2 regions of the Phyllobacterium sp. SYP-B3895 genome follow, and region 1 is predicted to be linked to the other one. Evidence: riboswitches for the same ligand, from Rfam matches in the RefSeq annotation. Region 1 holds a riboswitch; the other holds the start of a gene.
What was found. A riboswitch is a leader RNA that binds a small molecule or an ion and turns the genes downstream of it on or off. The one in region 1 is predicted to bind S-adenosylmethionine.

Region 1 (15,786 bases):
CGATGACGTGAACGAAGCCTGGTATATGAAGCCGGACGGCGGACGGATGTTCGTTTCGCCCTGCGATGAAACACCAGTTGATCCGCACGACGCTTTCGCCGATGACATGGTGCTCGCGGAAGGTCTCTACCGTTTCGAGCAGGCGGTGACCGTTCCAGTCACGCGGGTCGAGCATAGCTGGGCAGGTTTGCGCACTTTTGCCCCGGACCGCACGCCCGTCGCCGGCTTTGACGCTGAAGTCGAGGGTTTGTTCTGGCTCGCCGGACAAGGCGGCTATGGAATTCAGACGTCCCCTGCCCTGTCGGCGTTGGCGGCAGCGCTCATTCGCGGTGAAGCGCCGGAACCCGAGCTTGAACCACTCCTGCCGAAACTGTCGCCGGCGCGCTTTTCCTGATCAGCCGAGAATCGGTTCTCCGGCAAAAACGCTGGATTGCGTTTTCACCTCGGACTTTATGAAATCGCTCAAGGCGCGGATACGCGGCGTGCTGACGATATCCTCGTGGCAGATCATCCAATAGTCCCGGTTGAGGTGCAGGTCTTTTGGCAGGACCGGCACCAGCTCGGGATATTTGCATGCAATGAAGTATGGCAGGATGCAGAGCCCGAAGCCCGAACGGGTGGCGCTGAGTTGCGCGAAAATACTCGAGCTTTGATAGGCTGGATGGAGACCAGGCAGGATCTCGCGCATGTAGTCGAGGCCCGGCGTGAAGATCATATCCTCAATGTAACCGATAAAGCGATGATTGGAGAGGTCTGACTGCTCGCGGATTGGCGAATGGCGCGCGAGATAATCGCGCGATCCATAAATGAACAGGCGATACGGCGTCAGCTTTTCCTGGAAATATGGCCCGGTTCGTGTCGCATGAAGCGTGATCGACAGGTCTGCATCGCGGCGCGACAGCGATACGATCTGCTGGATGGTCACCATTTCAATGGAAAGGCCAGGGTAGGACTGCGCCATGCGCGGCATGCGATCGGCCAGGAAGAAGTTGGCAAACCCTTCCAGGATGCTGAGGCGGACAACCCCGGTCAGCGAGACCGTCCCCTCCGAGGCTTCGTTTTGAAAACGGTCGGCTTCCCGTTCCATGATCTCGGCCGACTCGACAAGTTTTTCTCCGAGCGCCGTCAGTACATAGCCACGAGGATTGCGTTCGAATAAACGCGCAGACAGCGATTCCTCTAGCCTGTCGATCCGCCGCGAAACCGTCACATGATTGGTGCGCAGGCGGCGCGCGGCCGTCGTCAATTGACCGGTGCGAGCGACGGCAAGGAAATACTGGAGATCGTCCCAAGTGAACTGGCGCAAAAACGGCCCTTTATGGTCTGTACATTTTCGTACTTATTCTGTGCAAAAATAGGTGTTTGTGTACCTATTTGTCAATGTTACAGTTTTTTCAAACGCGTGGTTGCCGGTCGGGAGAAACAGGGCAATCATAAGATGAATTTTGTCCGCTCCAAGGGGCGGATTGAGGAGGAACCGGAACCAGGGAACGCGGAACTGTCCGCGTGTATTCCTTGGGCATTTTCATTGAACCATTCGGCGCGCAGCAGTCCATCACCCGATGATCCTGTGAGCGTACAATCTTTGGGAGGAGTTACGAATGAGACTTTTGGCAATTGCAACAGCAGCTCTGATGGCCGCAACAGTCATCCCCGCGGCCAGCGCCGAGATATCGGACGGCAAGGTCAAGATCGGTATTCTTAACGACCAGTCGGGCGTTTACGCTGATTTTGGTGGCAAGTGGTCGTTCGAAGCCGCAAAGATGGCGGCCGAAGATTTTGGCGGCAAGGTGCTCGACGCACCGATCGAAGTCATTTCCGCAGACCATCAGAACAAGCCTGACATTGCCTCCAATATCGCGCGCCAATGGTATGACACCGAGCAGGTCGATACCATCATGGAGCTGACCACCTCCTCGGTGGCGCTGGCCGTGCAGGGCATCTCCAAGGAAAAGAAGAAAATCGATCTCGTGACCGGGGCAGCGACTGCGGAACTCACAGGCAAGCAATGCTCGCCTTATGGATTCCATTGGGCCTATGATACGCACGCTCTTGCTGTCGGTACTGGTGGCGCCCTCGTGGCGCAGGGCGGCGATACCTGGTTCTTTCTCACCGCCGACTATGCCTTTGGCTATTCGCTGGAAGAACAGACGAGCAAGTTCGTAACGTCGAAGGGCGGCAAGATTGTCGGATCAGTGCGCCACCCCTTGGCGACGACCGATTACTCGTCCTTCCTGTTGCAGGCACAATCCTCGGGCGCAAAGGTCATCGGCCTTGCCAATGCCGGTCTTGATACGGCCAATGCCATCAAGCAGGCGGCCGAATTCGGCATCGTTTCCGGAGGTCAGCGCCTCGCGGCGCTTCTCTTCACCCTTGCCGAAGTACACGGTCTCGGTCTTGAAGCCGCACAGGGGCTGACGCTGACGGAGAGCTTCTATTGGGACCGCGACGATCAATCGCGTGAGTTCGGCCAGAAATTCTTCAAGCGGACCGGCCGTATGCCAAACATGATCCAGGCCGCGACCTATTCGGGCGTAACGCAATATTTGAAGGCTATTCAGAAGGCTGGCACAGACGACACGGAAAAGGTGGCGGCCGCCATGCATGAAATGCCGGTTGATGACGTCTTTGGCCGGGGCGCAAAGGTCGGACCGAACGGGCGCCTCTTCAGCGACGTCTACCTGATGGAGGTCAAGAAGCCGGATGAGAGCAAGGCGCCCTGGGACTACTACAAGGTACTTGCAACCGTTCCGGGAGCCGAAGCTTACATCAAGCCGGAAGAGAGCGGCTGCCCGCTGGTCAAATAACGCATGGCCGCAACCCAGACCAATCCGGCGGGCGGGGGAGGAACCTCCTCTCCCCTCGCCGACCAACGACAAGGACCATCGGTGGTCCTGTCGGCGCGTGGCCTGCGTCGCGACTTTGGCGGCTTCATCGCCGTAAACAATGTCGATCTCGACGTTTACCATGCGCGCGTGCACGCCCTGATTGGGCCGAATGGCGCGGGCAAGACGACGGTTTTCAACCTTCTCACCAAATTCTTGCAACCATCGAGCGGGACGATCACGCTGCTTGGCAACGACATCACAAAGACCAACCCTGCCAAGGTCGCGCGCATGGGGCTGGTCCGCTCGTTTCAAATCTCCGCCGTTTTTCCGCATCTCACCGTGCTTGATAATGTCCGCGTCGCGCTGCAACGGCCGAGCGGCCTGTCGAACCAATTTTGGCTACCGATGACATCGCTCAACCGGCTCAACGAGCGGGCGCTGGAATTGATCGAGGCCGTAGGTCTTACTGACGCACGCAACAGCCCGGCGGCGGATCTCTCCTATGGCCGCAAGCGCGTGCTCGAGATTGCCACGACGCTAGCGCTTGATCCCAAGGTCCTCCTGCTCGACGAGCCGATGGCCGGCATGGGGCACGAAGATGTTCATACCGTTTCGGACATTATTCGCGAGGTGGCCAAGGATCGCGCCATCCTGATGGTCGAACATAATCTCAAGGTAGTTGCCGACCTCTGCCATCAGGTCACGGTTCTGCAGCGAGGCGAGATTCTGACGTCCGGTGATTATCGCACCGTCAGTCAGGACGAGCGTGTCCGCGTGGCCTATATGGGGACCGAACATGACTAAGCCGCTTCTGGCCGTACGCGGTCTCAATGCCTGGTATGGCGAGGGCCATGCCCTCCATGGCGTCGATCTCGATATCAACGAAGGCGAAACGGTGACGTTGCTTGGGCGCAACGGCGTCGGCAAGACAACGACGCTCCGCTCTATCATGGGTATCATTCGCAAACGCACCGGCACCATCACGTTCGATGGCAAGGATATGATGCGCGTGCCGCTGCATCGCACCGCCCATGCCGGCATTGGTTTCGTACCGGAAGAGCGCGGCATCTTTGCCACGCTTTCCGTCGACGAGAATCTGAACCTCCCGCCTGTGGTTGCCAAGGGCGGGATGTCGATCAACGAAATCTATGAACTCTTCCCCAACCTCAAGGAGCGGCGCAACAGCCCCGGCACCAAGCTTTCCGGCGGCGAACAGCAAATGCTGGCGATTGCCCGCATCCTGCGGACTGGTGTCAAGCTGTTGCTCCTGGACGAGCCGACAGAAGGCCTCGCGCCTGTCATCGTACAGCGCATCGGCGAGGTTCTGGTAACGCTCAAGCAGCGCGGCATGACGATCCTTCTTGTGGAACAGAACTTTCGTTTTGCCAGCAAGGTGGCCGACCGATTCTACGTGGTCGACCATGGCAGGATCATCGACAACTTTCATGTCAGCGAACTTACCGGCCGCATGTCGATGCTCAACGAAGCTTTGGGAGTCTGACGATGACCATGATATTCGGCGTTCCTCTCCAGGCGTTCCTCGGGCAATTGCTGATCGGGCTAATCAATGGCTCTTTTTATGCCATGTTGAGCCTCGGCCTTGCGATCATTTTCGGGCTGCTTCGCGTCATCAATTTCGCTCATGGCGCCCAATATATGCTGGGTGCCTTCATCGGCTACCTGCTCCTGGCCAAGCTTGGCATCGGCTACTGGCCGGCTTTGATCCTTGCGCCCCTGGCCGTCGGCCTCGCAGGAGCCGTCATTGAGCGGGTTGCGCTGTCGCGCCTATATAATCTCGACCATCTCTATGGCCTGTTGTTCACGTTCGGCCTCGCGCTCGTGATCGAAGGCACCTTCCGCTATTATTTTGGTGCCGCCGGACAGCCCTATGCGGTGCCGAATGCCCTGGCTGGCGGCGTCAACCTCGGCTTCATGTTCCTGCCGAAATATCGTGCGTGGGTGGTCGTCGCATCGCTCGTCGTCTGTCTAGGCACCTGGCTCCTGATCGAGAAGACCCGCCTTGGCGCGTACTTGCGTGCAGCGACGGAAAATCCGACGCTTGTCCGGGCCTTTGGCATCAATGTGCCTTTGCTGCTCACGTTTACCTATGGCCTTGGGGCCGCACTCGCCGGGCTCGCGGGAATCCTTGCGGCGCCGATCTATCAGGTCAGCCCGCTGATGGGCTCGAACATCATCATCATCGTTTTCGCGGTGGTGGTGGTCGGGGGCATGGGGTCGATACTCGGGGCGATCGTGACCGGTTATATGCTTGGCATTTTTGAAGGGTTGACGAAGGTCTTCTATCCCGAAGCATCGAGCATCGTCATCTTCGTCATCATGGCAATCGTGCTGCTTGTGCGCCCTGCGGGGCTGTTCGGTAAGGAAGCGTGAGATGAGCGAAGCTGCCCTATCCGCGCCGAAGGCGCGCCTCAACCGGGAAACGGTTCTGATACTTATCGGCGTGGCTCTTTTGATATTTGCGCCGTTTCATGTCTATCCCGTGTTCCTGATGAAGGTCCTCTGTTTCGCGCTCTTCGCCTGTGCCTTCAATTTGCTCCTCGGCTATACCGGCATCCTTTCCTTTGGCCACGCAGCATTTTTTGGCGGCGCGGCCTATTTTACGGCCCACGCGGTCAAGGAATGGGGCTTTTCACCGGAACTCGGCATTCTCACCGGTGTCGCCGGTGCGACCGCCCTTGGCCTGGTCATTGGGTTTCTTGCGATCCGCCGCCAGGGCATCTACTCGACGATGATTACACTTGCGATGGCGCAGATGTTTGCCTTCTTCTGTTTGCAGGCGCCTTTTACCCACGGCGAAGACGGCATTCAGGGAGTGCCACGAGGGTATCTCTTCGGGTTTATCGATCTCGAACAACCGCTCAACATGTATTTCTTCGTGCTCGGCGTGTTTCTGGTCGGGATGTTCATCATCTGGCGCATCATCAATTCGCCCTTCGGCATGATCCTAAAATCCGTCCGCGAAAATGAAAACCGCGCCATATCGCTCGGCTATTCGGTCTCGCGCTACAAACTCGCCGCCTTTGTGATGTCCGCGGCGTTGACAGGCCTTGCCGGCGGGCTCAAGGCTATTGTCTTCCAGTTCGCCACACTGACGGATGTAAGCTGGCAAATGTCGGGTGAAGTTGTGCTGATGACGTTGCTGGGTGGCATTGGTACTCTCGTCGGGCCTATCTTCGGCGCCGCACTCATCGCGACGCTGGAGAACTACCTTGCAACCTCCGAGTTTCCGGTGACGGTCATCACCGGCATCATCTTCATGGTTTGCGTCCTCGTCTTCCGACGCGGCATCATTGGCGAACTCTATGCCTCGCGCCTCGGCAGGATGCTTGCGAGCAAACCTGAGAACTGATCAAAATGGACGGAACCTATGATTACATCATCGTCGGTGCGGGAACGGCGGGTTGCACGCTCGCCAATCGCCTGTCGGCAGATCGCAACGTTTCGGTTCTGCTTCTCGAGGCCGGCGGCAAGGACAATTACCCCTGGATTCATATTCCGGTTGGCTACCTTTACTGCATTTCCAACCCCCGGACGGATTGGTGTTTTTCCACGGAGGCGGAGCCGGGCCTGAATGGACGGATATTGAACTATCCGCGCGGAAAGGTCCTTGGCGGCTGCTCCTCGATCAACGGCATGATCTACATGCGCGGGCAGGCGCGCGATTACGATCTTTGGCGGCAGGACGGGTGCACCGGCTGGGGATGGGACGACGTGCTGCCCTATTTCAGGAAATCGGAAGACTATTATCGGGGCGCTGACGAATTTCATGGTGCGGGAGGCGAGTGGCGCGTCGAGGAAGCGCGCCTCCACTGGGATATTCTCGATGCGTTTCGCGATGCCGCGGAGGCGGCGGGCATTCCGCGCACCGATGATTTCAATCGAGGCAATAATGAAGGGTCGTCCTATTTCAAAGTGAACCAGAAACGCGGTATCCGGTGGAATACCGCGAAGGCGTTTTTGCGCCCTGCCCTCAAGCGGCCGAACCTCACCGTGGCGACCAGCGCGCATGTGCGCAGACTGGTTCTCGATGGGCTCGAAGTCAAAGGCGTCGAGTTCGATCAAGAGGGCGCGGCCAGGACCGTGGATTGCCGCCGCGAAGTCATTCTCGCCGCAGGCGCTGTCGGCTCTCCGCATATTCTGGAGCTTTCCGGTATCGGACGGGGCGAAGCCCTCCAGGCGGCTGGTATCGAGACGGTGCTCGATCGGCGTAGCGTGGGCGAGAACCTGCAGGATCATTTGCAGTTGCGCTGCGCCTACAAGGTGACCGGGATTCCGACACTCAACGAGAAAGCCAACCGCTTGCTCGGCAAGGCTTCGATTGCACTGGAATATCTGCTGAGACAGTCAGGTCCCATGTCGATGGCGCCAAGCCAGCTCGGTGTGTTCACGCGTTCGGATCCATCATTTGATACACCCAACTTGCAATATCACGTGCAACCGCTTTCATTGGAGAAGTTCGGCGAGAACGTACACGCATTTCCGGCTTTTACGGCAAGTGTATGCAATCTCCGTCCCGAAAGCCGAGGGACAGTGCACGTGAAGTCGCCCGACCACCGGATGCAGCCCGCCATTCGACCCAACTACCTGATGACGCCGGGTGATCGTCATGTGGCTGCCGATTCGATCCGCATCACCCGCAACATTGTGGCGCAGAAACCATTGCAACGGTTTCAGCCGGAGGAATTCAAGCCCGGACCCTCCTATCAGACGGAAGAAGAGTTGATTGAAGCTGCCGGTGCGGTCGGCACGACAATCTTTCACCCGGTCGGGACGTGCCGGATGGGCGCGGATGAAGCCTCGGTGGTCGATCCGCAATTGCGGGTCCGTGGCATCAAGGGGCTGCGGGTGGCGGACGCATCGATCATGCCGACAATCACCTCAGGCAATACCAATTCGCCGACAATCATGATTGCGGAAAAGGCTGCGGAAATGATCGTGCGCGGTTAGCGGATCAGAAACGGGACGGTGAAGCTTTGGCGCGATACTGTGACATTGGCGGGAGCGGATGGTACTGGTGATGCCCGACGTACGGCATCGAGAACGCCCTGGTCAAGGATTGGGTTGCCAGAACTGCCAACGATGCGGGCGGAAACAATATCGCCGTCGCGCGTGACGGTAAAGCTGACGCGAACCGTGCCCTCGCCTGATGTGCGGGCGCTGCGGGTGCGGCGGATAAGATAGGCCTGGACCCGTGAACTCCACTTTTCCGCCTGCCGCGCCGACGCTGCGCTGGAAGCTGCAGGCTGCGGCTGCTGCACTGCCTGACGGGGCGTTTCAGCCTCGGTCCTTGCAACCGCCGTCTTCGGTTCCGGCCTGCGGACGGCCTTCTCCTTCTTTGGCGTGTCAGGCTTTTCCGGCTCTGGGCGGACGACGGGTAAAGGCACGTCGACATTGGGAAGTTCCACGACTTCCTCGGCCTGTTCCTGCACCGGTTCGGGCGTCACCTCCTCCACGGGCTCTGCCTCTTCAACCGGCGTTACCTGCTCTTCCGGTTCCGGCTGGACTTCGGGCAGAGCTTCGGGTGATGCAGCCTCCTGCTCGACAGCTTCCGGCTCAGTCGGTTCGGGCTCGATTGGTTGCGCTTCCGGTGCAACCGGTTCAGGCACGATCGGCGCAGGCAGTGGCTCCATGTCGATGATAATGGCGTTCGCGATATCACCTGCAGGTTCAACACTTTGCCGGCTTTGTAAATACCAGGCTCCGCCCGCGTGGAGCGCGACGACGACCAGTCCGGCTGCCGACCAGAGACCGACTTCGCGCCAATCGAGACGCGGGCCCCCTCCCCCGGCGGTGCCAGACCCATTGGACATCACTGCGCGCTTTCACCTTTGGGAGCCAGAGGTGCGCTTTCAAGTCCGACCAACGCAATCTTGAGGTAACCATGGTCCCGCAGCGCGTTCATCAGGTCCATGAGCGAACCGTAGTCAACCGCCTTGTCGGCGCGCAGGAAGATTCGCGTCTCCTTGTTGCCCGTCGTCTTCTGGTCGAGGAACTGGCCGAGGGAGTCGCGTGTCATCGTGTCGTTGCCAATGGCGATGGATTTATCGTCCTTCAAAGTCAGATAGACCGGCTGGTCTGGACGAGGCGCCGGCGTCGCCGTCGAGGCCGGCAGGTCGACATTGATGTCTACTGTCGCGAGCGGCGCCGCGACCATGAAGATGATCAGGAGTACCAGCATGACGTCGATGAATGGCGTCACGTTGATTTCGTGGTTTTCCTGAAGTTCGTCGTCGGAGACGTTGTGCCGGATGCCGCCTGCCATGGTCGTGCCGCCTATTCTGCCGCTGCGGCGCGCTTTGATGCTTGTGGGACAAGCGCATAATCGGCGTCGCGGCTGACGAGACGTTCGACGCCGGCCGATGCATCGGCAATCAATTGGCGGTAACCGGTAATCGACCGCGCAAACACGTTATAGATCACAACCGCCGGAATTGCGGCGACAAGGCCGATCGCAGTTGCCAGCAGCGCTTCAGCAATGCCCGGAGCCACGATCGCAAGGTTGGTTGTCTGCGATTCCGAGATGCCGATGAAAGAATTCATGATGCCCCAGACCGTCCCGAACAGGCCGACGAAGGGCGCGGTGGAACCAATCGTGGCGAGAACGCCAGTGCCACGGCTCATGCGCCTGCCTGCCTGCACCTCGATACGAGCAAGGCGCGAGGCAACGCGTTCCTTCAGACCGTCGGCGCCGGCATGTTCTCTCGCATCTGCGGACAGGCGGACTTCCTGGCGAGCGGCATTAACGAGTGCAGCCCCGGGCCCTCCCCTCCCCTCAAGCGCTTTTTCCGCGTCGCTCAACGTGGCTGCGTTGGTGATGATCTGGAGTGCGCGATGAGCGCGAAGGCGCGCGCCTGCAAGTTCGAGTGTCTTGGCGAGCCATACGGTCCAGGTGACGAGCGAAGCAAAGCCAAGCCCGATCATCACACCTTTGACGACCCAATCGGCCGCCATGAACATGCCCCATGGTGAGAGATTGTGCGGCAAATTCCGCAGCGTGACCTGCGGGGTTGGAGCCGCCGCATCCATCGGCAGAACCGCGCCTGAAGGCGCAGGTGATATCGTTTGTGGAGACGTGGTTACAGCAGGGTTTGTGGTTTCCGGGGCGGGCGCCGATTGTTGCGCTGAGTTGGATTCCGGAGGGGTTGCCGTTTCCTGTGCGTGTGCCGTTCCGCAAACGGTAGCCGCGAATACGAGCGCGGCCAACAATGGGCCAACCGGCAACCATTGCGAAAAACATGCCTTCGAGACTTTGTCGGCCTGTGTCTGCATCATTAGCCGTTCCTTCAACTGTAAGTAGAAAGCGGCTTATTATTTATGAGAAAATTAATCAACTATATTCTGGGGAATATTCGCTCGCTAGATGAGTCCCCATGCGCGGTAGCGCCCGCGGCCGGTCATCTCGCGCACGCCAAGTTCCGCGATAAGGTTGAGGGCGCCGCGCTGGGACACCTTGAGTTCCTTGGCAATCAGAGCCGTCGAAACCATAGGGAGTGAAAGCACAAGATCGATCATCCCCGGGAGGCTGGAGGTGGAGCGGCGGTCCTTCAATTTGCGCTCCATCTGCATGCGGGCGAGTCCAAGCCGTTCGACATCCTTGAGACCGGTCGTTGAGGAGGTCTGGACTGCCTCCAGAAACGCGAGCAGACGCGTTGTGCGGTCGCGCGAGCGGCGCCGCTCGCGTGGGACGGAACGCAGACCCGCATTCAAGGCGGCCATGTGTGATTTTGTCTTGCCGCGTTCCCGCAACATGGCGGCAACGAGCATGGGACCAAGCCAATGCTGGTGCTGTAACGGCTCGATCTGTTCCCACGCATCCCAGGCCACCGCGGCTGCAAGCAGTGGCGGTAGGCCATGCGAACGTTCATACACCTTGAGCCAACGATCCAGTCGCGCATCTTCATCCCAATCGGGATCATAAACGAGTGGGTCGCCGTCCGGGGTCACCGCCGAGGGAGGCGGTTCTGTCCCCTGCCTGGAGGGAGGATTCGGAAAAGCGGAATTTCCGGGTTCTGCGAGAAGCCGCGTCGTGCGGTCCAGCAATGTATCGAGGCGGGCCAGACCGTCCTCGAATTCATTCTCGGCTTCGGTTTTTGCAAGGTCTGTAACCGGCTCCGGGCGATGAACTGGAACGGGCGTGAGCGGGGCCTCGCTAAGTGTGCGTCCACGCAGCGCGGCAATGCCTTTTGCGCTAAGGGCCCAGCCTGGGGCGTTGCCCGCGACCTGACGCCGGCAACGCAGGATCGCATGTGCCTTGGTCAACTCGTGGGTTGGGGTGCGAATATCCATCCTGGCATCGTGAAGCACGAGGTCCTCGGTGTGGACGAGTTCGCCAGCGAGCCACAAGGCATTGCATGCTTCGATAAAGTGAGAGCGGGTTATCCAGCCTTCGTTTTCCCGCAGCAGCCCTTCGCGGGTGCGGCGGCCACTGGGCTCGCCAAGGTCCCCTTTTCGGCCGAGCCGGTCGTCGAGGCGAGCGAGAGCGTCCTCTGCGGCAACGAGCGGATCAAGCAAATCCCAGGGTGAAAAATCAGCCGAATCGTAAACCATTGAAAACATGGTAAACGAAAGGTTAAGCGGAAGCTATATGCGCATTCGCTTCCAGCCGCGCGTTGCCGATTCGTTAATGTCGAAGAGAGTGAATCAACGAGCTGGTCTAATGCCAAGTCTAGACGCTTTGGCGACGTTAGCCAACCACGACCGTCGCTTTTCCAGGGACACGATTATAAAGATCGATGATGTCCTGGTTGATAAGGCGGACACAGCCAGAGGACATCGACTGTCCAATGGACCACCATTCCGGCGAGCCATGGATGCGGTATCCGGTGTCGACGCCATCCTTGTAGATGTAGAGTGCGCGGGCGCCCAGCGGATTCTGCGGACCGGGCTCCATGCCGTTTTCGTATTTCGCAAGCTCGGGTTTGCGGCCGATCATTTCGCGTGGCGGCGTCCACCGCGGCCACTCCTTCTTGTATTGAATGTTGGCGCGACCGCTCCACAGGAAGCCGGCCTTGCCAATGCCGACTCCGTAGCGGATCGCATCACCACCCGGCTGAACAAGATATAGGTAGCGCTCCTGCAGCCGGACGACGATCGTGCCGGGTTGCTCGCCTGTCGGGTCGACAACAATCTGGCGACGAAACTGCGCTGGAATTTTCTGATAAGGAACGGCCGGAAGTGAGTACGGCCCCTCCTCCACGGCCGCATACATGACGTCGGGTGCGGTCACGGATTTGTCGACGCTGATCTGCGGGCGGATACCGCTCGTGGGGAGCGGGTCTATATTCATTTCGGGCAGCTCAAAAGTCGTTTGGGTGCAGCCCCCTACACCCGCCATTGCAAGTGAGCCGACGCCAATCAGAATTTGGCGCCTGGAAACAGAGTGAGATTTGATCTCGGTTGTGAATGCGTCGTTGCTCTGGGACACTGCAGTACTCGCTTACAAGCCGGTGCATATACGCTCTGACTGTATGGAAATGTGGTTTACAAATAGTGAAGTCGATAGGGTTCACTGAACTTGAGCGTCAATTGACAGCTGTCAACACGATGTCACCGAGGCGCGGCGTTGACAGCTGTCAACCCAGTACGTTCCGATATAGATCTAAGGTCGAATTTTGAAATCTGCTCGGCTGATTTAAGGTTTGCACAATCACTCGTTTTACTTAATTCAATTTCAACATCAGGTTGCACCTCGCCGATCTGCGAATTTCAACACTCAATAAGAGTTATCAAGAATGATAGATGACACGGCCCTGCTCTTTGGTTCCGCGCCCTCCCATTCAGGCCAAATGGATGAATCAACGCCTACGAGCGCAAGCGCGGTCCCGGCCAAAAGTCCTACGCAGCAGTTCGCTGCCGCGGAGGACTTCATTCGCCACAACCTTCTTCAGCCTATCAATCTTTCCGATATCGCCAGCGCGGCCGGGGTGAACACCCGGTCATTGCAACGCCTGTTTCGCAGGCTGAAGGGGGTAACGCCCATAAACGTGCTGCTGGATTGCCGTATCGAGGCAGCTCGAAAGATCATCGAGAATGGGGACGCAATGTCGGTCAGGGAGCTCGCCGCCCGCTTTCACTTTGCCAACCCAGGCCGGTTCTCGAAGCTTTACCGTGAGACATTTGCCTGCACACCTTCGCAGGATATTCGCCTGTATCGCCCTGTTGATGCGGCTGAGGCGGATTGAACAAGTTAGGGCGCCACACGGCGCTCGAGCAAGATAGTACCGTGCATGGAAAACACGGGGAGCGCCGCTGGCGGGCAAAGATGCCAGCGGCGCCCTTGGGGTCACAAGGTCGGGAGGTGGACTCTGCCTTGACAGCCTGATGGTACAGATCCACCTCCAATCAACAATCACCCCGGCGGGGGAAGTGGATAACGGGGAGATCGACAATAAACGCTTGGCGTCAGAGACCACGCTTGCTGAGATGTCCCTAAGTTGGAGCTAGTCAAGTACCCGCCCGCATTCAACGCAGGCTGCGATACCGACTTCGCGTCGGGTGTGGTGACGGCAGTCTTGATGAGCTAAACTCAGGGAACCGCGCGATGGCTGCAATAAAGTGGCAGCCGCACGGGCCAAACCTGGACACGCTCTATCCAATTTCCAACCGACTTCCGGGATGTCGCTCCCAGTCATTGGCATAGATCCGACACGGAAGTGGGGGAGGGCGTGCGGGATTTCCATTGCTCACGCTCTATTGAGAGGTGAGGTGATACGATTGGAAATCAACGACTCGCACTCGACTTAAAGCGCGCAAACTCTATGTCTCCGCTTATGCCATCCCGCGTAGCATCCATACGACCTGGATTCCGATTCAGATCAGGCGGGACCGGGCAAATCGGGTCAAGGTCGAACGGAAGCTAAATACTAATAAGCTTCTATTTCATTTACATACGTCAAAGAATCCGCGCGTAAATCAGCGACATTCCTTATCGCGTCAACCTACCAGCTGTCGCGGTATCATGCCTATGTCGTCCACGTTGAAAGGCGTGGTTTGATAGATCTCATTGATCCAATTGCCGAAAAGGAGATGGGCAGCGCTGCGCCACCGGTTCGCCGGCCTACATGACGAATCGTCATCGGGAAAGTAATTGCGAGGCAGCGGCATTGAAGGTGCGTTTGCGAGATCGCGGAAATACTCGTCGCCAAGTGAGTTCGTGTCATATTCGAGGTGGTTGAACATGTGGAGCGACCGGCATGAAGGATCATCGACCAGACCTAGCCCCGTCTCCTCCGCCTCAAGCAGCACGTTTATGCCGCGCCCCTGTGGGATGTCGTCGCGCCGAACCTCCGTCCATCGCGATACCGGCATAAGCACGTCATCGGAGAAACCGCGCAAATATGGCGAAGCGGGCGCGAGGTTGCCGTGGTTGAAGATGCCGAAAGCCTTTGCCGACAGGTCGTGCTTCGGGATGCCGTGAAAATGCCAAAGCGCAGCTTGGGCTGCCCAGCAGATAGTCAGGCAGTGATGGACATGTGACTGCGTCCAATCGAGAATGTGGCGGAGTTCATCCCAATATTGCACGTCTTCGAAGGCCAGATGCTCGACCGGCGCGCCGGTAATTATAAATCCGTCAAACCGCTCGGCACGGACTTGCTCCCAGGCACGGTAGAATGATGCCAGGTGCGTCACCGGCGTGTTGCGCGCCACGTAATTGGTTATCCTAACGAGGGTGAGTTCGATCTGCAGCGGCGTTGCGCCGACCAGCCTTGCGATCTGCGTTTCCGTGCTGATCTTGTTGGGCATCAGATTGAGCAATCCGATCCGCAGCGGCCTTATATCCTGACGCACGGCGTCCCGTTCGCGCATGATATTGACGCCTTCGGCTTCGAGCTGGCGGCGTGCGGGCAAGTCGTCGGGGATCTTTATCGGCATTATCGCGCGTTCCTGTTGGTTCGCTGGACAGACGCCGGTAGCTAAATCCGTATAATTGCCGGTTCGGCCACATCCTCCCTGACGGAAGTACCACCTTGCCCGGAGCGCAGGTTGGCGTTGGGCGTCAACCCAACTCTTGATGTCGAACCACTTCTAAGCACACCATCGCAACTTCGCAAGTCTCTTTTGCTACGGCATCCGGCGTTTGCGCAGGTTCTGCCGCCGCCTTTTCAACCGACTCAGCCAGGTAGTGGCTATACTGTTGGAAAGTCATGTAAATGAAAAGATTCCGAGCGCCAACGAGCATTAATCTGAGCCGCAGCAACAGAATTCAAACAACGACTCTTCATCTGATATTGAACTCGCTTCAAAAACAGCCAAGGGGCAAAATCTCGACCCAACCAACCAAGGGCAGAGGATGCGACAAGGACCTATCCGTTAGGCCTGGTGATGAAGGCCCGTCCGGAGATCGCCGACTATGCGCCAAGCGGTATTGGTACCTGGCGGGAGCTGATAGCGACGGCCGCACAGGTGCGGGGCTACCTTGGTATTTTGCCCTCGGCTTATGAGGAGTGTGTTTGGCCAGGAAAACACCGCCCCTGTCATTGCCTGCATCCTCGAGCGGGTACAAGCCATCAACTCAGCTGGGGGCTATCTGCGCGTCCTGACCGAAAAGGCGAGGGCAGGGGAGTTTACCGTAGGACCGATGCTGATAGCAGCCCTCAAAGCCAACGGCGTGCGCCCGCGACTGGTGGCGGCGACGTGAAGGATGAGCGCGTGAAGACCACTATACGCGGACGAGCCCGAGCTTTCGCGCCCGGTCAGCAGGTGCTTGACCGAGGAGGCGGCCCAGCGCGACGAAACGCGTGACGTGCCTCGTGCATCCGATGTCGCGAAGTGTCAGGTCGGGGTTTGCATTCGCAATGCCTGTGATCAGCATCATAAGCCGGTCTTCCGGTAAGCGGCGAGGGGAGGGGAGGGGAGGATAAGTCATGGATCAGCCAGTCCTTCGCTGACCAGACGCCTTACCGACCGGCGCAGGCGATCGACCGACCAATTCTGGCCG
Region 2 (15,786 bases), on a different contig from region 1:
CCTGCGCTCCAGGATAATTTACCGCCGGAGGAATTGGCGGCGCCGGCTGTCCCTGCGCCGTTGCCGGTCCCGGGCGCGCCGTTCCCGCCGCCACCGCCGCAGTAGAGATGCAAGGCCGATCAAGCCGTGACGCCCCCGGGTAAAGACTTGCGGATCGAAGGACCCTTGTGGGGTAATGAGCGGTAGCCCAGAGGGGTGTCGTAATATCCCCCCGCGTTTCAACCCTCGTGGCAGACAGCCTCGATATTATGTCCGTCGGGATCGCGAACGAAGGCGCCGTAATAGTTGGGATGGTAGTGCGGCCGCAGCCCCGGCGCGCCGTTGTCGGTTCCGCCGGCGGCAATTCCCGCCTTATAGAAGGCATCGACGATGCTTCGGCTGCCAACACGAAACGCCACGTGGATCGTTGGCCTGTTGGGTTCGCCGCTGGCGATCCAGAAATCCGGCTTGCCGCCTTCACCAAAGCCCGCAACATCCGAACTGCCGGTCACCGAGGCCGGGAATTCGAGGATCAACTCATAGCCGATTGACGCGAACAACTGGCGATAGAACGCCTTGCTCTTTTCGAAATCGCTGACTGAAACTCCAGTATGATCAAGCATAGAGGACTCCCGCTGGTTTGCCCCTGACTACGACAGATCGCCGGCCAAGGCCTTTGCAATGAGGGCACGCGTTTCCGGTATGCCATAGAGGGCGACGAAGGAGCCGAAGCGCGGGCCGCGCTCCTGGCCGATCAGTACCTCATAGAGCATCTGGAAGAACGACACCGAGACGCCTGGACCGCCTTCCGGGCTCTTCTTCGTGTGGTCCTGATAGCGTTCGATGTTGCGGGCGACATCGAGAATAGCGTTCTGGATGTCGGTCCCGTCGGCATCGTCCGCGAGTGTCGCGAGTTTCTCGTCCATGGCGGCGAAGGCGCCGCGTTCGACCTCGTCGGGCGCGCGGAATTTCTTGGTCGGCTTGACGAAATCATTGAAGTAGCGGATCGCATAGCCAACCAGCGCGTCGAGTTCCGGATTGTTTGCCGGAGTCACATTCCTGGCATGGCGGGAAATGAAACCCCAGAGCACGCTGCTGTTTTCAGCATTGGAGGCGCTTACGAGGTTCAGCAGCAGTGCGAACGGCACCGGCAGGTCCACGGTCGGCGGGTTGCCGTCATGGAGATGCCAGACGGGGTTGTTCAGCCGGTCCTTCCAGCTTTGACGTCCATAGGCCGAAAGATAGGTGAAATATTCATCGACCGCCTTGGGAATGACGTCGAAATAGAGCCGTTTTGCCGTGCGCGGCTTCTGGAACATGTAGAGGCCGAGACTTTCAGTCGGGGCGTAGGTCAGCCATTCGTCGATGCTGAGGCCGTTGCCCTTCGACTTGGAAATCTTTTGGCCGATCTCGTCGAGGAAAAGCTCGTAGACGAAATGTTCGGGGGCCCGGCCACCCAGTATCTCGCAAATGCGGTCATAGATGATCGCATTTGTCTGGTGGTCCTTGCCGAACATCTCGAAATCGACGCCGAGCGCTGCCCAGCGCATACCGAAGTCGGGCTTCCATTGCAGCTTGACGTTGCCGCCGGTGACCGGGAGCGTCGTCTCTTCACCGTTCTCATCATCGAAGGTGATCGTGCCGTTCCCCGCGTCGATCTTCTTCATCGGCACATAGAGCACGCGCCCGCTTGTCGGCGAAATCGGCAGGAACGGGCTATAGGTCGCCTGACGCTCTTCGCCGAGCGTCGGCAGCATGACCTTCATGATATCGTCATAGCGCTCGGCGGCACGCAGCAGGACGGCGTCGAAGCGGCCCCCTTTGTAATATTCCGTTGCGCTCGCAAATTCATAGTCGAAGCCGAACGTATCAAGGAACCGGCACAGCATGACATTGTTGTGGTCGGCAAAGCTCTTGTAATCGCCGCCAAACGGGTTGGGCACTGCCGAGAGCGGCATGTGCAGATATGGTGCCAGAAATGCTGGATCCGGCACATTGTCCGGTATTTTGCGCATGCCGTCCATGTCGTCGGAGAAGCAGAGAAGCTTGGTCTTTACCTTGTCGCCGGTCAGAACGCGGAAAGCATGGCGCACCATTGAGGTACGCGCCACTTCGCCGAAGGTGCCGATATGCGGCAGTCCCGAAGGGCCGTAGCCGGTCTCGAACAATATCGTTTCAGGAAAGCCGGATTTGGCGTAACGCTTGATGATCTTCTGCGCCTCTTCGAACGGCCATGCTTTGGCCTCTGCTGCCGCCGCGATCAATTCGGGGGTCAGTTCGATTTCGGTGTTTAGGCGCGGGTTCATTCGTTATTCCTGTTAACGCTTGGATTTGATGAAACGCTCTACGTCCGCGGGTCGTCCGCGTCAATCGCATGGGCGGCACGGAGGCGCAATCGGCAATGATTTCGGGGTTAAGACAATCGATTAGTAGAAATCGACGGGAAAGTATCGCAGATAGAGTTCCGATGTGATGCCTTTTTCCTCGATCGCCTTCAGTGCGAAATCGAATGCATCGACAAGCTTTTGATTTTCGAGCGTGGTTGCGATCATCATTCCTTCACCCAAGAACTGCGGCGCAATGTAGGGGCCGCCGACAAAGGCGCAGCAATCCTTTGCCTCGGGGCTGCCGATCCAGAAGGAAAGGTCCGAGCCGTCGCCAAATACGGCATCGATCTTCTTGGCCTGCAGGTCCCTGAACATGAGTTCGCGCGTCGGAAAACCAACCCAATGGCTGTTTGGAAAATAATCGGCAAAAATTGCCTGGTGCACTGAACCCGCAATCACGCCGATGGTCTTTTCCTTGAGAGTGTCTGCGAAGGGTTCGGCAAAGGTAGTTTCCTTGAGCGCCATGAAGCGCGCAGGCAGGCGGATATAGGGAGCCGTAAAGGCAAACTTCTCCCGCAGGGCTGCGGTTGGCTTCAGGCCGGCGATGATCGCCTCGGCTTCGCCGCTTTCAAGCGTTGGTTGCAACTCGTTCCACGGGCGAGCCTCAATCTGGCAGATGGCGGTCACGCCGAGTTCGTTGCAGAGTGCCCGCGCCAGATCGACATTGAATCCCGAGATGCGCCCCGTCGCATCGACGAAGTTGAACGGCGGATAGTCGACGGTCGTCACGAAGCGAATGCGCTCGACGGTCGAAAGGTCGGGCTTGGCGACATGCTCGCGTCCATCCCAGTAGTGCGGAAAATCGGATTCGGCAGCCATAGCTGGCAGGACTGCCAAAATGAAGGCGGCGAGAAACGGGGCGATCTTGCGGAAAGGCATGCGATACCGTGGTGCTATTTGATTTGGGGCCAAGCTAACACGATCTCTTCACCTCAAAAAGCGCAATTGGCTGGTGATCCCGCGCAAGCAAAACCGGGAAGGTATATTGACTTGTTTAAAACATTGATTTTTATTACTTGCACTATATCGCACATATTACTACCATAAGTATACTTCAATTTTTAAGCTCAATCTATAATTGAAAGAATTAATCATGGTATTATTGTATATATTGCGAATTTCATCGCGAAACGAGATCGGTCGGCCTGATCATCGGCCTTTACTTTAGGCGGGCGCCGCAATGCGGCAGATCGAGGCTGCCCTTGCTGCAAGACTATGCCAGGCGGGAACGGCGAAACACGCCATTATCGCAGCCTTTCGCGAGGCGGTTTCCAACCGCACCTCGCTGCTCGAAGAAGTTGCGGCATACGGCGTAGCGGACGAGGCGGCAATTGGCCGGGCGATAGCGGCGGAACTCGGGCTGGGCTTTGCGGCAATTCCGGAGGGAGCGATAGTCATCGGCAAAAGTTCGGCTGTTGCACCGGATCTGCATTCACGCCGGCTGATGGTGATGACAGCTGAAGGCGAACTTTTGCTGTTCGCGGCGCCGACGCTTGCCGAGATAGGCGACCTGAAGCACAGCCTGTCTTCCGATCCGGCGGCGAAGGCGCGCACAAGAATAACAACACCAACACAGCTGCATAAATTCATCCATTCCTACCGTGAGCGCGAACTGTTGCTGAACTGCGTGAACAGGATGGAAATCGGCGGGCTTGAGCGTACGTCCCGTGTGGTCCTGAGCGGCAATCAGGGTATCGTCCTAGGCATCGCGATAAGCCTCGGCATGATCGGACTGGTCTTCCACCTTTCCACCCTCTGGGATGGCTATCACTATTTTTCGTTGCCCTTCTTCTTTGCATGCATCGCGCTTCGCTTCCTGGCAGCAGGCAGGACCGGCGAAATTCCCGCCGAAACCGGCTGTCTTGCACAACGACATGGTGAACTTCCGTTCTACACCGTCATGATCGCACTTTATAAGGAAGCGGCGGTGGTGCCCCAACTTGTAAGGGCGATGCAGCGGCTCCATTGGCCAAAGTCGAGGCTTGAAGTGCTTTTTCTCTGCGAGGCAGACGACACGGCAACATTGAAGGCTTTGGCAGACCAGACCTTACCGCCGGGTTTCAAGATCGTCCCCGTTGCCAATTTCGGCCCACGAACCAAGCCAAAGGCGCTCAACTATGGGCTGCAATTGGCGAAGGGCGATTTTGTCGTGGTCTACGATGCGGAAGATCGTCCGCATCCCGACCAGTTGCTGGAGGCCTGGCGCCGCTTCGACATATCGGACCTGAGGCTTGCATGCCTGCAAGCGCCGCTGATCATTTCGAATGCAGGCTCCTGTCTGCTGGCGCGGCTATTCGCCTTCGAATATGCGGCCCATTTCGGCGGCCTGCTTCCGTGGCTGGCCCGCCACGGCTTTATTCTGCCGCTCGGAGGAAGCTCCAATCATTTCAGGCGCAACTGCCTTGAAGCGGTGCGCGGCTGGGATCCATACAATGTCACCGAGGATGCCGAGCTCGGCGCGCGCTTGGCGCGCTCTGGCTATGATGTGGGTGTGATCACCCAACCAACCCTTGAGGACGCGCCGGTCCGCGTCGATATCTGGCTGCGGCAAAGGACGAGATGGCTGAAAGGTTGGGCCCACACATGGCTCGTTGAAATGCGCAATCCGAGAGCTTTCCTGCGCGACGTAGGATTGCAACGCTTCATGGTGTTCCAGACGCTGGTTGCGGGGATCATTGTCTCATCGATCGTCTATCCGTTCATGCTGCTCTGGATAGGCTTTGGGATTGTCCATATCGCGCGCGATGATGCCTTTGCCTGGCACAATGCGATACTCGCCCTCGATCTCGTGTGCGTTGTCATGGGCTTCCTGTCATTCTACAGGCTCGGCCTAAGAACACCGGTCGCCGAGGCAATTCCCGGACCGATCCTGCAGTGGCTTCCGCTCTATTGGCTGCTTACCGCCATGGCGGCATGGCGTGCCATTTGGCAGCTTGGCAGAGCGCCCTCGCTTTGGGAAAAGACGCCGCACGATCCTTCAGGGACATTATTGCCGGAGCCGATCAGCCGACGCCCTCACAGAAACTCATGGCCGGAGCCGATGATCAGCGCGTCTTCATTGCCGACCACATCCATGTCGCGGCCCTTATATGGCAGGCTCAAGAGAATTCTGCGGATGACGGCGATGCGCGCGCGCCGCTTGTCGTTGGACCTGACAATCGTCCATGGGGCATAGGCCGTGTGCGTGCGTGCCAGCATTTCGTCGCGCGCCTTCGTGTAGTCGTCCCAGCGCTTGGCCCCTTCGATGTCGATGGGCGAGAACTTCCAGTTCTTCAACGGACTGTGCCTGCGGTCGTGAAATCGCTTCAACTGCATGAGCTGACCGATATCGAGCCAGAACTTGAAGAAATGAATGCCATCCGCAACGAGAAGGCGTTCAAATCCTGGCACTTCTTCCAAAAAGGATTCATGCTGCTCGGGCGTGCAGAACCCCAGCACTTTTTCAACGCCGGCCCTGTTGTACCAGGAACGGTCGAACGTGACGAACTCGCCCGTCGTCGGAAAATGCGAGATATAGCGCTGGAAATACCATTGGCCGCGCTCGATCTCGCTGGGCTTCGGCAGGGCGACATTGCGGGCCGAGCGCGGGTTCATATATTGGCGCAGCGTGAAGATTGTGCCGCCCTTTCCGGCGGCATCACGCCCCTCGAACGCGCAGATGACGCGATTGCCGGTGTCCTGCAGCCAGTACTGCATTTTGACGAGTTCGATCTGCAGCCGCTCGACAGTCTTCTCGTATTCGTCGTTCGGCATCTTGTCGTTATAGGGATAACCCCCTGAAGCAAGATCGCCGTCATCGATCCAGTCCGGCAGTTTGGGATCGTCTATATTGAAAGTGCGTTTCTTGCCGTCGATCTTGAGTTTGAGAGTGGTGTCTACCCCCGCTACGGGTTTATCGGTTTTCTTTTTCGAATCTTTACCCACAGCAATCGTCCTCAATTGACACAATGGCATGTTATTGAGAGAGCGTTGTACCGTCCAGAGCCAAAAAAGGACGCCGGGCCAGGAGTTTAGTGCATGAGCATTTTGGGGCAGGAGGGCCGTACGTTTCGTCAAAAGGCCGTCGAGCGTGTGATCCAGGCACGCTTCGTGCTCGGCGCCGCCGCCTTCATTACCGCCCTTGTCCTCAGCACTCAGGCGACATGGTGGCTGAGCTTTGCCGTCCTCATGCTCGTCCTCCTGGCGGTCGTTGCGCTTTCTGCGACGCTGCCGCGCAGCGATGCACCAGCGGAATCTCCCGCCAGCGATCCGGCAATTTTCCGTCTGTCCGGCCAGCAGCTTGCCGCGCAATTGCCCGACCCGCTTATCATCTTCGACCATGGCGGGACGATCCTTTACGTCAATCCCGTCGCCAATGGCGCGTTCGGGCCGCTTGCGCGCGGCGGGGCTTTGCTCCTGCATTTCCGGGCCCCCGAACTGCAGACACTGGTTCAGTCAGTCATGGCCGATGGTGTAGCCCGGTCGGTAGACTTTGCCGAAAGGGTGCCGGTCGAGCGCTGGTATCGCGCGACGGTTCTCCTCCTCGACCGGGCCGGTGGCAAGGACCGGCAATATCTTCTATCATTTCGCGACCAAACCGAAGCGCATCGCCTTGAACGCATGCGCAGTGACTTCATCGCCAATGCCAGCCATGAGTTACGCACGCCCCTCGCATCCTTGACCGGGTTTATCGAGACGCTGCGCGGGCCGGCACGTCGCGACGAGGCGGCGCGCGACAATTTCCTCGAGATCATGCAGAAGCAGGCGGAGCGCATGGCCCGCCTGATCGATGACCTGTTGTCACTGTCGCGGATCGAAATGAAGGCGCATATCGCGGTCAAGGACCAGGTGGATCTGACGACGCTGATCAATCATGTAGTGGATTCGTTGCGCCCGCTTGCGGATGATCTCGGCGTCGAAATCGAACGCAAGATCGATCCCGATCCCGTCATCGTGCTTGGCGACAGGGATGAGCTAACGCAAGTCTTTCAGAACCTTGTCGAAAACGCCTTGAAATACGGCCAGTCGGGCAAGCGCATCGTCGTCGAGCTCAAGCGCGGCGACGATGGCATCAAGGCCATGGTCCAGGATTTCGGCCCTGGCATACCGGAGGAACATATACCGCGCCTGACTGAACGCTTCTACCGCGTCAATCTTGAAACCAGCAGGGCTCAGAAAGGCACCGGCCTCGGACTTGCGATCGTCAAGCACATACTGACGCGGCATCGTGCGCGCCTGGTCGTTCGCTCGCGGGTCGGCGAGGGCTCGACCTTCACCGTTGTCTTCGGTCCTCAGAAGGCCTGACGCCAACCGCTCGTTGAGCTTGGTGCACGGCAAACAAAAAAAGGGCGCCGAATGGCGCCTCAGTCAGAAGGAGCTAAGATTAGCGGACGCGCCTGCGATCGGACGCCGGCTGATAGGCTAGGCGGGAGTGATAGCCGCAATAGGGCCCGGCCTCGCCGACATCGTTGCCGCAGAAATTGAAGTCCGGCTGCAGTGGATCTCCCATCGGCCATTTGCATGTGCGCTCGTTGAGCTGCACCAGCTCGAGGCGCCGCGAGATCGGCACGACGACATCCGTGACAGTTTTCATGACAGGCACGAGTTCCGTGCTGTATTCGGTCTGCAAAGCGGTCGCGCCGATGCTGCGGCTGACGACGCGGGTCGCGACATGCCCCGACGAACCGCCGCTGCGCGAGGCGCCGGATGATCCCGTGTTGATCTTCTTGCTGCGCGTCTGGGTAGACGTGGTCTTGCCCCGCCCGGACAGCTTCAGCCTGTGAACCTTGCCGATGACCGCATTGCGGCTGACACCGCCCAGCTGTGCTGCGATCTGGCTTGCACTCAGACCTTCGGCCCAAAGTTTCTTCAGCTGTTCTACGCGCTCATCTGTCCAGTTCATCGTTTTCCTAGCTCCATATGGGGCTTGTTTATGTAGACTCCGGACTGAATCCTTCCTCGCATCTGGATTGCTCCAGATTGGTTCGATACCATATCTATTCAGATGACGAGGACGCCGTACGAAATCTAGCTTTTTCGATTACCAAGCTACAATATGCGATGACTCTGTGACAAGAGTCGGGCGCCGATCCCAGGGGTGCTTTTTTGGGTTTTCCCCAACTTGCGCGATAGACTGTTGCAGAAATGACGAATTGCAGAGTCGGTGGCAAATATTCCAGCGGATACGCGCAGAAGTTGTAGTTAATGGATCGGCTCATCCGGTTCGTGTTGGTGATGAATGGGATCAAAAGTGTTCATTTGACAATTCGGGTTCGAATGACGATATTACTCGCATATGGCCGCCCTCAAAATGGCATTGTGGGGCGGCTTTTTGATTTCAACACGGCCGTTTCTTCTTTGTAATCAGCAGTTTCGGCAAACAGGGTATTGGAGGCCCGTAACGATATGACGGACGCAATCGCGCAACCGCTTTACGACACTTTTGCTCGTGCGGATCTGCGCTTTGAGCGAGGTGAGGGTGTGTGGCTGGTGACCGAAACCGGCGAGCGCTATCTCGACTTCGCCGCCGGCATCGCCGTCAATTCGCTCGGCCATTCGCATCCCCATCTCGTCGAAGCGCTGAAGAGCCAGGGCGAAAAACTGTGGCACGTCTCCAACGTCTACGAGATCCCCGGCCAGCGCCGTCTCGGGCAGCGTCTGGTCGACGCGACTTTCGCCGACAAGGTGTTCTTTACCAATTCCGGTGCGGAAGCGCTTGAATGCGCGATCAAGACCGCGCGGCGCTACCACTATGTCAACGGCCATCCCGAACGATTTCGCATCATCACCTTCGAAGGCGCGTTCCATGGCCGCACGCTCGCAACGATCGCGGCTGGCGGCCAGGAAAAATACCTCGAAGGTTTTGGACCCAAGGTCGAGGGTTTCGACCAGGTGCCTTTCGGTGACGAAAAGGCCTTGAAGGCTGCCATCGGGCCGGAGACCGCTGCCATCTTGATCGAGCCGATCCAGGGCGAGGGCGGCGTACGTCCCGTCCCGGATGAAGATCTGCGCGCTCTGCGTAAGCTCTGCGACAATGAGGGTATTTTGCTGATCCTTGATGAAGTGCAGACTGGCGTCGGTCGGACCGGCAAGCTGTTCGCCCATGAGTGGTCGGGCATCAGGCCGGATATCATGGCGGTCGCAAAGGGCATCGGCGGCGGCTTTCCGCTCGGTGCCTGCCTTGCCACGGCCGAAGCCGCAAAGGGCATGACCGCGGGTGTTCATGGCACGACCTATGGCGGCAATCCGCTTGCCATGGCTGTCGGCAACGCCGTGCTCGACGTCATCCTGGAGGAGGGCTTCCTTGAACACGTGCAGAAGATTGCCCTCACGATGAAGCAGGGCCTCGCGTCCATTGCCGACCGCTATCCGGCCGTCATTTCGGAAGTGCGCGGCCGCGGCCTCTTGATTGGCCTTAAAAGCGTCGTGCCCAACACGACGCTGGTCCAGGCATTGCGCGACGAGCATTTTCTGACGGTCGGTGCCGGTGACAACGTCATTCGCCTGCTTCCACCTCTGGTTGCATCGGAAGATGAGGCGCGCGAGGCGCTTTCACGCATCGAGACCGCAGCCGAACGCCTATCGGTTGCCGCCAGACAGAAGAGCGCGTGAGGGACCGGCCATGACAATCAAGCAGGACCTCCGGCATTTTACCGACCTTTCAGCGCTCTCCTCCGGCGATCTGCGCACGATCCTTGACGACGCTCGCGAACGCAAGACACGGCTGAAAGCCGGCAATATCGAAAAGCCATTTGCCGGCAAAGTATTGGCAATGATCTTCGACAAGCCGTCGACGCGCACACGCGTTTCCTTTGATGTCGGCATGCGCCAGCTCGGCGGCGAAACCATCATGCTGACCGGTTCGGAGATGCAGCTTGGCCGCAGCGAAACCATTGCCGATACGGCAAAGGTGCTGTCGCGCTATGTCGACATCATCATGATGCGCACGACGACGCATGACCGCCTGACCGAAATGGCGCAAAACGCCACGGTGCCCGTCATCAATGCTTTGACGGACGACACGCATCCCTGCCAGATCATGGCGGATATCATGACGTTCGAAGAACATCGCGGGCCGGTGCAGGGCAAGACGTTCGCCTGGACGGGCGACGGCAACAATGTACTGCACTCGCTGGTCGAGGCGGCAGCCCGTTTTGACTTCAATCTCAACATTGCAACGCCGGACGGCAGCGAACCCAGCAGCAAATATCTTGACTGGGCGCGCGGCGCCGGCGGCAAGATCAAGCTGACCACCGATCCCGTCGCGGCGGTCAAGGACGTCGATTGCATCGTCACCGACACCTGGGTGTCGATGGGACAGGAAGGGCGTGCGCGTGGCCATAACGTGTTCATACCCTATCAGGTCAACGATGCATTGATGCAGCATGCCAATCCCGACGCTCTGTTCATGCACTGCCTGCCCGCGCATCGCGGCGAAGAGGTAACCGACTCCGTCATCGACGGACCGCATTCGGTGGTCTTCGATGAGGCGGAAAACCGGCTGCACGCGCAAAAGGCAATTCTCGCATGGTGTCTTGAAGGAGGACGTTCCAGTGTCTGATACCGGAATTCGTTCCGACGAATATGTATTTGCCGGCGACGACGCCGTTGTGCCGTTTCAGGTTGCGGATCTCGATGCCCGCGGCCGCGCGGTGCAATTGGGGCCGACGCTCGATGAGATTCTCAATCGCCACGACTATCCCGAACCCGTTGCAAAGCTGCTCGCTGAAGCCATCGTTTTGACCGTGCTGCTTGGTACCTCGCTGAAGTTCGACGGCAAGTTCATCTTCCAGTCGCAGTCGGATGGCCCCGTCGACATGCTGGTCGTCGATTTCCGCACGCCAAATTCCGTGCGCGCCTATGCGCGCTACGACGAAGAACGCTTGGCGGAGGCGATTGCCGAGCAACGTACCGCCCAGGAGGAATTGATCGGCAGCGGCACGCTCGCGCTGACTGTGGACCAGGGCGAATACACACAACGCTACCAGGGCATCGTCGCACTCGACGGCTCGAACCTCGAAGAGATTGCCAAGACTTACTTCCGCCAGTCGGAGCAGATCCCGACGGATGTGCGCCTCTCCGTCGCCAAGCTCGTGGAGCGCGGCCCGGATGGCAAGCCCGTCGAACAATGGCGCGCCGGCGGTCTCATCGTGCAGTTCCTGCCGGAATCCGAGCTTCGCATGCGCCAACGGGATCTGCCGGCCGGCGATGCGCCGAGCAACGACGAGGACGAGTTTTTCGAGGATGACGACTGGGCCGAAATCAAGGCGCTGGTCGCGACGATCGAGAGCTCTGAACTGACCGATCCGCAGGTTGGCGCGGAACGGCTGCTCTATCGGCTGTTCCACGAGCGCGGCGTCCGCGTCTTCGATGCGGTCCGCGTCAACGACGACTGCTCCTGTTCGCGCGAGAAGATTGCCGGCGTGCTCTCAGGCTTCACGGCCGAAGAGATCGAAGACAGTATCGAAGACGGCAAGATCAGCGTCACTTGTGAATTCTGCTCGACGCACTACGAGTTCGATCCCGGCGAGTTTCTGCCGAAAAACTGATCGATCCCGCGGTCAGACCCGCATCGAAGCCGTCATTTCATGGATGACGGTGACGGCGATCAGAACAACGACGAACCCGCCGATAATCAGCCATAATGGCCATGGCCTCGGCGATTTCTTGGCAAAGAGGCCGATAATCAGGCCGGGGACCAGGGCAAGGCCGAACAATCGGCTGGCGGCGTCGGAGGCGCTGGTGAAACTCGGTAGGGTATAGCCGAGGAAATAGGCGCCGATCGCCAGTGCGAAGACGATAGCGGAGCAGGTGAGGGCCTTCAGATAGGGCGCATTGGTGCGTTCGGTTTCGGCCATCAGTTCAAGGTCCGCAATTGATCGGGAAGGTCGAGCGAGAAGGCCGGAATTTCGATATCGAAGCGCTCGCCTGACGTCGTCTGCATCGAATAGCGCCCGACCATAACCCCCGATGTCGTCGTCAGCGGACAGCCGGATGAGTATTGGAAGGAGTCGCCCGGATCGAGAATAGGTTGCTCGCCGATGACTCCCGGTCCGCGGACCTCCTCGACATGGCCGTTGCCATCGGTGATCCTCCAGTAGCGGGCGCGCAATTGCACCGTCAGATCCGAGTCATTGGCAATGGTTATCCGGTAGCCCCAGACATAGCGATTTTCCTCCGGATTGGATTGCTCCTCCAGATAGAACGGCTCGACCGTCACTTCGATATCGCGCGTTGTCGCCTTGTACATGCCTGCTCTCGATTTCACTCCTTGATATCGCCACTCACGGCCGATGCGTCAACCATTACTGGTCACGGATCGAACTAAAACCTTCGTCAGTCACGGTTCCTTTGGTAGGATCGGGGATGCAAAAGGAGCCAGTCATGATGACCCTGGAAGCCTTCGCCGCCATGGCGCACTCATTTCCGGAAAGCACGCAAGGCAGCCATTTTGGCACAACCGATTTTCGTGTGAGCAACAAAATCTTCGCCACCTTGCGTCCGGAAAAACAGCGCGGGGTTCTGATGCTGACGCGCGACGACCAGGCCATGATGCGGGAGACCTCGGCAGACATGTTTGAACCGGTACCGGGCGGCTGGGGCGAGAAAGGTGCGACCTTTGTCATCCTCGCCATGGCCGAGCCCGATGTCGTGCGCCATGCCATGGCGATGGCATGGCGGAAGGCCGCGCCAAAATCAGTGTCGGCGCGCCACCAGCTATAGCCAGGTCCTAGCGCGATGCGTTCAGTGCCGCATCGAGATCGTCGACGAGATCATCGACGTCTTCGAGACCGACGGATAGCCGCAGCAGTCCATCGGATATGCCGAGTTCGGCACGGGCCTCGTCCGTCAGGTTCTTGTGCGTCGTCGTTGTCGGGTGGGTGATAAGGCTCTTTGAATCGCCGAGATTGTTGGAGATCTGGATGATCTCGAGTGCATTCTCGACCGCAAATGTGGCGTTCTTGCCGCCCTTGACCTCGAAGGCGATCAGCGTCGAGCCACCGCTCATCTGCTTGGCGACGATATCGGCCTGCGGGTGATCGGCGCGGCCGGGATAAAGCACTTTCGAGACGGCCGGATGTCCGGCAAGGAAGTCGGCAATCTTGGCTGCATTGTTCGTCTGCTGGTGAACGCGCACGGCAAGCGTTTCGAGCCCTTTCAGCATGACCCAGGAATTGAACGGGCTAAGTCCGGGGCCAGTGTGGCGGAAATATTCGTGCAGGTTTTCGTCGATCCACTGCTTGTCCGACAGAATCATGCCGCCGAGGCAGCGGCCGTGGCCGTCAATATGCTTGGTCGTCGAATAGATGACGATGTGGGCGCCGAGTTCGAGCGGCTTTTGAAAGAGCGGCGTTGCGAATACATTGTCGACGATCAGCTTGGCGCCAACGGAGTTCGCGACCCTGGCGACGGCGGCAATATCGATAACTTCGAGCGTCGGATTGGTCGGGCTTTCGAGGAACATCACCTTGGTGTTGGGGCGAACCGCCTTTTCCCAATTCTCGATCCTGGAGCCGTCGATCAGCGTGAAGTCGACGCCATAGCGCGGCAGCATGGTCTCGATGATGTAGCGACAGGAGCCGAACATCGCCCGCGCGGCGAGCACGTGGTCACCCGCTCGCACCTGGCAGAGGATTGCGGCAGCAACGGCGGCCATCCCCGAAGCGGTGGCGCGCGCATCTTCCGCGCCTTCAAGGGCGCACATGCGCTTTTCGAACATGTCGGTCGTGGGATTGGCATAGCGCGAATAGATGAATCCGGGCTCTTCGCCCTTGAAACGCGCCTCGGCCGCTTCTGCGGACGGGTACACGAAACCTTGCGTCAGGAACAAGGCTTCGGAGGTTTCCCCGAAGCCGGAACGCAGGGTTCCGGCATGGACGAGCTGGGTGGCGGGACGCAGTTTGCGGGTGGTATCCTTGGTCATCGCTGTCTCAATCTGCCAGAAGACTGGCCAATAAAAAACCGGCCTTGCGGGTATCGCAAAAAGGCCGGACGAGACCGGGCCTCTTTTAGCAAATTATTTTACGTGGCTGCAAGCCGGCCGGCCAAATCACCACGGGATAAAAGTGCTTTAATCCTCTTGGCCGCTTGCGTCAATCGGGTGAGGCGCTAAAGCTTTTCGTCTCTTTGTATGGATGGTCGACATGGCGAGACGAGAAGCGGGCATATTGGCCGATAGCGGCATCAGGGCGCTATTTGAGGCGCGAGCACTCAAGACCGAGCGCGAATTCGACGTCGACCAGATCCAGCCGGCGAGCCTCGATCTGCGCCTCGGCAAGCGGGCCTACCGCGTACGCGCGAGCTTCATGCCGGGCCCGGGCACGCCGGTCATCGACAAGCTCGAGCGCCTGAAACTGCACGAAATCGATCTGACCGAGGGCGCGGTCCTCGAGACCGGCTGCGTCTATATCGTTCCGCTCCTTGAAAGCCTGGCGCTGCCTGCCGAGGTTTCAGCCTCCGCCAATCCGAAGAGTTCGACCGGGCGCCTCGATATCTTCACACGGGTCATCGTCGATGGCGCGCAGGAGTTCGACAAGGTTCCGGCCGGCTATCATGGCCCGCTTTACCTTGAAGTCAGCCCGCGCACCTTCCCGATCGTCGCCCGGACCGGCTCGCGGCTGTCGCAGATCCGCTTCCGGACCGGGCGCGCGCAACTCGAGGAAACAGAGCTTGCGGAACTTCACGCCGCCGAGACGCTCGTTGCCTCCGAGACCCCCAATATTTCTGGCGGCGGCATCGCCCTTTCGATCGACCTCACAGGCGACCAGAATGGCCTTGTCGGCTATCGCGGCAAGCATCATACCAGCGTCGTCGATGTCGACCGGCGCGGCGTCCACGATCTTTTCGACTTCTGGGAGCCGATCCATGATCGCGGCGCCCGGGAACTCGTGCTCGATCCCGATGAGTTCTATATCCTCGTCTCGCGCGAAGCGGTCCACGTGCCGCCGCTCTACGCCGCCGAGATGACGCCGTTCGACCCGCTGGTGGGCGAATTCCGCGTGCATTATGCCGGTTTCTTCGATCCGGGCTTCGGCCATACGGCAGCGGGCGGCACCGGTAGCCGCGCCGTGCTCGAAGTGCGCAGCCATGAAGTGCCGTTCATTCTCGAACACGGACAGATCGTCGGACGCCTGATCTACGAGCACATGCTGGAGCGACCGCGCGCCCTCTATGGAACTGATCTCGGCTCCAACTACCAGGCGCAGGGCCTGAAGCTTTCAAAGCACTTCCGCTGACGGCGGAGCCCGCTCGCGACCCCTTGACAAAGACCGCTGTCAGCGGTCACTGATAGTGGAATGCGGGTGTAGCTCAATGGTAGAGCAGCAGCTTCCCAAGCTGAATACGAGGGTTCGATTCCCTTCACCCGCTCCATCAATCTTTTCAATGATTTAACTGATATTTTACGATGCCCCTTTTGGGGGAGTTTTACACAAAGTTTTAC

Region 2: it holds a riboswitch for S-adenosylmethionine, as region 1 does, so the genes downstream of both, GF108_RS00185 (O-succinylhomoserine sulfhydrylase) here and metA (homoserine O-succinyltransferase) in region 1, are expected to answer to the same signal.

The regions. Positions count from the first base shown of each region.
Region 1 is NZ_WJIG01000004.1:210,128-225,913, reverse strand. Features, by position in the region: gene GF108_RS18775 (FAD-binding oxidoreductase) at 1-394, shown strand, start outside; gene GF108_RS18770 (LysR family transcriptional regulator) at 395-1,306, opposite strand; gene GF108_RS18765 (ABC transporter substrate-binding protein) at 1,602-2,807, shown strand; gene GF108_RS18760 (ABC transporter ATP-binding protein) at 2,811-3,632, shown strand; gene GF108_RS18755 (ABC transporter ATP-binding protein) at 3,625-4,329, shown strand; gene GF108_RS18750 (branched-chain amino acid ABC transporter permease) at 4,332-5,219, shown strand; gene GF108_RS18745 (branched-chain amino acid ABC transporter permease) at 5,221-6,198, shown strand; gene GF108_RS18740 (GMC family oxidoreductase) at 6,204-7,796, shown strand; gene GF108_RS18735 (energy transducer TonB) at 7,793-8,659, opposite strand; gene exbD (TonB system transport protein ExbD) at 8,659-9,111, opposite strand; gene exbB (tonB-system energizer ExbB) at 9,123-10,118, opposite strand; gene GF108_RS18720 (RHE_PE00001 family protein) at 10,206-11,396, opposite strand; gene GF108_RS18715 (L,D-transpeptidase) at 11,533-12,240, opposite strand; gene GF108_RS18710 (helix-turn-helix transcriptional regulator) at 12,635-13,030, shown strand; gene metA (homoserine O-succinyltransferase) at 13,782-14,720, opposite strand; SAM-I-IV-variant riboswitch at 14,762-14,868, opposite strand; partial or broken gene repC (replication initiation protein RepC) at 15,171-15,486, shown strand; partial or broken gene GF108_RS18695 (recombinase family protein) at 15,508-15,786, opposite strand, start outside.
Region 2 is NZ_WJIG01000001.1:30,437-46,222, reverse strand. Features, by position in the region: gene GF108_RS00255 (thermonuclease family protein) at 1-105, shown strand, start outside; gene GF108_RS00250 (VOC family protein) at 219-602, opposite strand; gene GF108_RS00245 (lysine--tRNA ligase) at 630-2,285, opposite strand; gene GF108_RS00240 (transporter substrate-binding domain-containing protein) at 2,406-3,245, opposite strand; partial or broken gene GF108_RS22640 (glycosyltransferase) at 3,547-5,079, shown strand; gene ppk2 (polyphosphate kinase 2) at 5,382-6,320, opposite strand; gene phoR (phosphate regulon sensor histidine kinase PhoR) at 6,384-7,649, shown strand; gene GF108_RS00220 (GcrA family cell cycle regulator) at 7,729-8,247, opposite strand; gene GF108_RS00215 (aspartate aminotransferase family protein) at 8,751-9,956, shown strand; gene argF (ornithine carbamoyltransferase) at 9,967-10,905, shown strand; gene GF108_RS00205 (Hsp33 family molecular chaperone) at 10,898-11,893, shown strand; gene GF108_RS00200 (hypothetical protein) at 11,906-12,202, opposite strand; gene apaG (Co2+/Mg2+ efflux protein ApaG) at 12,202-12,594, opposite strand; gene GF108_RS00190 (MmcQ/YjbR family DNA-binding protein) at 12,729-13,067, shown strand; gene GF108_RS00185 (O-succinylhomoserine sulfhydrylase) at 13,075-14,268, opposite strand; SAM riboswitch at 14,332-14,411, opposite strand; gene GF108_RS00180 (2'-deoxycytidine 5'-triphosphate deaminase) at 14,489-15,580, shown strand; tRNA gene GF108_RS00175 (tRNA-Gly) at 15,643-15,716, shown strand.